2 regions of the Bacillus smithii genome follow, and region 1 is predicted to be linked to the other one. Evidence: predicted binding sites of a transcription regulator. Region 1 holds the regulator's gene; the other holds the start of a gene.

The links. The regulator Rex, encoded in region 1, represses fermentation and respiration genes when NADH is low (regulators of the CRP and FNR family bind a similar motif). The targets are predictions, from matches to a motif close to TTGTGAAATATTTCACAA.
Region 2: a site for Rex is predicted at 1,501-1,518, ahead of BSM4216_RS05320 (L-lactate dehydrogenase). Genes of this name have one in related genera too.

Annotation. Positions count from the first base shown of each region.
Region 1 covers NZ_CP012024.1:3,049,461-3,052,665, reverse strand. The annotation lists gene BSM4216_RS14280 (ABC-F family ATP-binding cassette domain-containing protein) at 1-814, opposite strand, end outside; gene moaC (cyclic pyranopterin monophosphate synthase MoaC) at 1,090-1,584, shown strand; gene BSM4216_RS14270 (redox-sensing transcriptional repressor Rex) at 1,611-2,300, shown strand; gene BSM4216_RS14265 (twin-arginine translocase TatA/TatE family subunit) at 2,324-2,497, shown strand; gene tatC (twin-arginine translocase subunit TatC) at 2,515-3,205, shown strand, end outside.
Region 2 covers NZ_CP012024.1:1,115,143-1,118,347, reverse strand. The annotation lists gene BSM4216_RS05330 (IS110 family RNA-guided transposase) at 1-270, shown strand, start outside; gene BSM4216_RS05325 (YndM family protein) at 836-1,279, shown strand; gene BSM4216_RS05320 (L-lactate dehydrogenase) at 1,795-2,742, shown strand.

The sequences.
Region 1 (3,205 bases):
CCTCTTGCTGCTTTTCGTATTGTTTCATTTCCCGTTCATATTGCTCTGCTTTTTGAATCAAGTAATCACTGTAGTTTCCATAATATTTTCTAGCCTTATGCCGGGAAATTTCGTATACTTGGGTCACTACTTTATCAAGAAAATAGCGGTCATGGGATACAATCAGAATGGCTCCCGGATAATTTTGCAAATATTGTTCCAGCCATGTTAAAGTTTCAATATCTAGATGGTTGGTCGGCTCGTCCAATATGAGAAGATCCGGTTTGGAGAGCAAAAGTTTCCCGAGGGCCAACCTTGTTTTTTGACCTCCGCTTAATGAGGAAATTTTGGTTTCATAATCATAGTCTTGAAAATGAAGACCGTGCAAAACGGAACGAATATCGGCTTCATACTGATAGCCGCCTTGTTCTTTAAATTGAATTTGCAATTGGTCATATTCTTTCACGATTTTCTTAAATTTTTCCGGATCGTTATAAACGGTCGGATCGGCCATTTGATTTTCCAAATCTCTCAGTTTCTTTTCCATCTCCCGCAGTGGGCCAAAAACGGACAGCATTTCATTCCAAATTGTCAAATCCGATTCTAAGCCGGTATCTTGAGCAAGATAGCCGATCGTCACATCCTTTGGCTTGATGATTTCGCCGGAATCATATGATAATTGGTCCGCGATGATTTTCAGAAGCGTAGATTTGCCTGCTCCGTTTCGCCCTACTAAAGCAATCCGGTCACGTGATTGTATTTCCAGTTTAATATTCGATAAAATAAGTTCAGAACCATAATATTTTGTGAGTTGAAGAACTTGCAGTAGAATCATTGTTTTATTCACCTCAATTGCTATAGTGTAAGTGTACCTTATAGCTCCTTAAATGGGCAATGGAAAGAAACAGAACGGGGGAAGTGTGAGACGGAAAGAACGGGAAATCGAAGCAATCTCTTCGGTTGTTAAGTCAAGCTGCCGGCAGGAAGCTACAACGAAGCATGAATTGACGACGATCTTACATCCGCTGGACATACGTTTTTAGATCGATGTCCACATTATACACAGACATTCGCAAAAAAATAGTGTATCATAATGGGGAGGCATTCATCGTGTCGAAATTTACTCATTTTAACGAACAGGGAAGGGCTAAAATGGTTGATGTCAGCCATAAACCAGAAACAGTCCGTACTGCCGCCGCCTGTTCAAGCATCCAAGTAAATGAAGAAATTTATGAAGCCATACAAAATGACCGGATTCAAAAAGGGGATGTGTTGGCCGTAGCACAAGTGGCCGGAATTATGGCGGCAAAGAAAACATGGGATATCATTCCAATGTGCCATCCCATTCCCATTAAGGGGATCGATATTTCCTTTTCGTGGGAGACATACAACGAGAAATTTACTTTGAAAATTTTGGCTAAAGTAAAGACCGTAGGAAATACAGGTGTAGAAATGGAAGCGTTGACAGCCGCTTCTGTTGCGGCTCTTACCGTTTATGACATGTGCAAAGCCGTAGATAAAGGGATGGTCATCGGACCGACCTACTTGCTCGAAAAAACGGGCGGTGTCTCCAGTCCGGACTATAACAGAGATCATCATTCATAGTTTTTGGAAGTTGTGGAGGAATGAGTATGAGTCAAGAAGCCATGAAAATTCCACAAGCGACGGCTAAACGTCTGCCTCTTTATTACCGATTTTTGCAGAATCTGTACGCCTCAGGGAAAGAACGAGTATCTTCAGCAGAATTAAGTGAGGCGGTCAAAGTGGATTCCGCCACGATCCGCCGTGATTTTTCCTATTTTGGCGCCTTAGGGAAAAAAGGCTACGGATATAATGTCAGCTATTTATTGTCGTTTTTCCGAAAAACGCTTGACCAAGATGAAGTGACAAGCGTCGCACTGATTGGCGTGGGGAATTTAGGCACAGCGTTTTTAAATTATAACTTTATGAAAAACAACAATACGAGAATCGAATGGGCGTTTGATATCGACAAAAATAAAATTGGCAAAAAAGTTGGCGATGTAGTGGTATATGATTTAGCTGAATTGGAGGAGCGATTGATGGGCGAGAATGTTCCGGTAGCCATTTTAACCGTTCCGGCTTCGGCCGCCCAAAGTATTACAGACCGTCTAATAAAAGTGAACATCAGTGGAATTTTAAATTTTACGCCGGCAAGAATATCCGTTCCTCCTTCCATTCGAGTCCACCATATCGATTTAGCGGTTGAATTGCAATCATTAGTATACTTTCTGAAAAATTATCCTGAAGAGGAAGAAGTGGAAGAGAAACTCGATAGAAAAAAGGATTTACATCATTTATGATAAAATGAAAGAGGTGGAATACATTGGGAATGGGACCGGGCAGCCTTATTTTAACTGCGATCGCAGCTTTATTAATCTTTGGACCGAAGAAACTCCCTCAGTTGGGGAAAGCAGCCGGGGATACATTGCGTGAATTTAAACAAGCAACTAAAGGCTTAGCAGACGATGAAAAAATGAAAAAGAACGACGACAAGTAATGATAGGATGAGCGATCATGAATCGAAAAGACATGACGGTACTGGAACATATCATGGAATTAAGAAAACGTCTCATCATTGTGATCGTTTTCTTTGTGATCGCTGTAATTGTGGGTCTATTTACAGCGGAGCCGATGATTAAATTTCTGCAGCATGCCGATCTGGCGAAAGAGTTGACGATGAATGCATTTCGCATTACGGATCCTATGAAAGTTTATTTTCAAATGTCCTTTGTGATCGCATGCATCTTAACTTCCCCAGTTCTTCTTTACCAGCTTTGGGCCTTTATCAGTCCCGGGTTATATGAAAAAGAGAGAAAAGTCACGTTAAGTTATATTCCGGCTACGGTATTGTTATTTCTTCTCGGCGTTGCTTTTTCCTATTTTGTTCTTTTTCCGTTTGTGCTTCGTTTTATGACAAACTTATCTGAAAAACTGGGGATTCATCAAGTCATTGGAATTAACGAATATTTTCACTTTTTGTTCCAACTCACTATTCCCTTTGGGATTTTGTTTGAATTGCCTATCGTGGTCATGTTTTTAACCCGGCTTGGCATCGTTACGCCCAAGTTTTTGGCCAAAATACGTCGTTACGCCTATTTTGTCCTGCTTGTCATCGCGGGAATTATTACGCCGCCGGATGTGATGTCACAGCTCATTGTGACCATTCCTCTTTGTTTTTTATACGAAGTGAGCATTTGGATTTCGC
Region 2 (3,205 bases), 1.4 Mb from region 1:
ACACGCATAACCAAAAGGGGTCGAAGACGTTTACGAAAAGCATTATACCTGGCCATTCGACCATTGGTTGCCCATAATCCTGTATTTAAAGCCTTGCATCATTACTATACCAATCGGCCAGACAGGCCGTTAAAAAAACAACAGTCTCTGATTGCCTTGTGTTGTAAATTATTACGTGTGTTATTTGCCATTGGTAAGAAACAGTGTGAGTTTGATGGATTAAAGCTATTAAAGGGATTACCTCAAATAAAAGCATTACAGGCTGCATAAAAGCTTTCAAACGACTTGTTATTCTGACAAACACCAATAGTGCAGAGTTGGAGTATATTTTCACCATTCGGGCATTAGACCCTGTAAAGGAGCATATCCAACCTCCACCTCATGGGTACGCAGGACGAAGGAATGTGTGGATCTTAAAATCCAGTGATACATGGGAGGGTGAGCGACCATGAGAAGTGTGGAGACTTCTTGCACGGTCATACATGATATTACAGATATTGTAAATCTGTATTATAGGATGCACCTTACCATGTAAATATATTGAATAAATACAAGAAATTTACACTCATTTGAGGTGAAGAAGCTATTATGTGTTAGCGAAATTTAAAGAAAACGCGAGAATTTTGAAGAAAATTAAAGTTTATAGAGGGAGGCTTTCTTTTTTTCTTTTTTTCTTTTCCCCTTTTTCATCACGATTATAGAGAAGATTTCAATAAACGAATCCTTTTCTGAATTCGATCACGTGAAATGTCCTAATGGTTTTTCACAAAATTATTTGACACAAGTATAAAATTCTGATTTTTGATTCAAAATATGGACAAAGGAGGATTGAATGATGAAATACGCTGGCATTTTACTTATAAAATTTATTGCTTGCCTAATCGCATTTGCAGTAGGTCTCGATCTATTTTTTGATGCTACCTATTTGGATATTTTTTCTTTCAGCTTACTGACGACGATTATGTCTTTTTTAATAGGAGATCGGTTGATTCTTCCCTATTTTGGAAATACGTCTGCATCAATAGTTGATTTTCTTCTTGCCTATACGAGCGTTTGGATTTTTGGCAGTATTCTTCTTAATAACTATATGCAGATTGCTTGGGGAAGCATTATTTCAGCCGTTATCATCACAATAGCAGAAGCGTTTATTCATCAATTTATTCTGAATCGTTTTCCGGACGTTCAAACGAACAGGCGGACAAAAATGGGAGTCAATCAAAAACTAGCATATAACGCCGAGTTTTCGGAAGATCATGATTTTAACGATAAAAAAGAATAAATTGGTCATTTGATTAGATCCCCTTATAGGCAATGGAAATGAAAGAAACGAATGATACCTAAATGACTATAAGGGGTTTTTGTATGGACTTTAAAACCTATTTCCCATTCGCCCTTTTTTTTGCAAGAAAACGCCGATTCATCCTGTTTCTATAAAAAATGGTTTCATCCAAAAATAAAAAAAATCAGTGTGTGAAAAAGTTCACAAATTATTCATTTATATTGTGAATAAATTCACATTTAGTGTTGTATAATGAACTTGTAAATCGCTGCAGCCATTCCTTTTCTTTCTAAATTATCAACGTTTTATGAAGAACCGTACCCTTTCACGTGTGTCTTTGGCTGCAGCATCTTTTAAATGAATGTTGGCATAACATTTACTGCTAACAGGAAATTATGTTCTAACAGTACATAAATTTGTAGACTTACCCTATGTAAACCATTTTTTACATATGGGTTTGGTTAGATTCTCACACATTTCACATCAACCAGAAATGACGAAAGGAGTTTCTTATCATGAAAAAAGAAAAAGTAAATCGTGTTGTTATCGTTGGAACTGGTGCAGTAGGTTGCAGCTATGCTTACTCCCTAATCAATCAAGGTGTAGCTGAAGAAATAGTATTGATAGATGTCAACAAAGCAAAAGCGGAAGGCGAAGCCATGGACCTCAATCACGGAATACCGTTCGCCCCTTCTCCCGCTAAAATTTGGAACGGAGATTATGAAGATTGTAGACAAGCTGATTTAGTCGTCATAACAGCCGGATTAGCGCAAAAACCGGGAGAAACCCGTCTGCAATTAGTAGAAAAAAACACTAAGATTTTTAAAGAGATAATTCGAAATATTATGAACAGCGGATTTGACGGAATTTTCCTAGTAGCTACAAATCCGGTCGACATTCTTACTTATGTGACCTGGAAAGAATCAGGACTTCCTAAAGAACGTGTCATCGGTTCCGGCACTGTACTCGACTCAGCCCGGCTGCGCTTTCAACTTGGAGAACGTTTAAAGGTCGATCCAAGAAATGTTCACGCAGTTGTTATTGGTGAACACGGCGATACAGAACTTCCGGTTTGGAGCCATGCTACTATTGGTATTGAACCACTCGATTCCTTTATCAAAAAGGGTGAAATCACTAGAGCAGATCTGGATGAGATCTTTGTAAACGTACGGGATGCTGCATACCATATCATCGAAAGAAAAGGAGCCACCTATTACGGAATCGGAATGTCTCTTGTCCGCATCACTAAAGCGATCCTTCAGAATGAAAACAGCATTCTGACTGTATCCGTTCTGCTTGAAGGAGAATACGGTCAAGAAGATCTTTACATCGGTGCACCCGCCGTCGTTAACCGAAATGGGGTTCGTGAAATCATCGAAATGAAATTAAATGAAGAAGAAAAAGAAAAATTCAACCACTCAGCCGCTGTTTTGAAAGAAACGATGAATAAAGTACTTTCTTAAACGACCATACAAAGGGAGCGTTTTAAGTTAAATGCTTATTCCGCTCCCTTTATATATGCCCTGTCTTTTGGCGAGCTGCAGAAGTTTATTTCCAGTTTCGTTCTATCATAAACCATGATTCTGAGAAGACAAAACCATGCAAAAACTCATTTGAGAGGGCAAGGGGTATTCAAACTCGATTTAATCAAAACGATCGTTATTATTCGAATTTTAGTTGCATTTCCGCATCGTTTTTCTGGACGCCGAAATGGTTCCATGTATGAAGAAATAATATGTTGATTGAATAAATGAAACCGGCATTTTTTGACATTATATAGATTCTACTTTAGTTTTTTCTATGTTCACTATAATTTTAAAATTTTAAAAATTAAAAACTTCTTTTTGAACTGTCAATAATCCCCTTGAAAATGCACATTTTTTACACTTATTTGATCTTGCATATTCCCCACCCTGCATTTAAAAT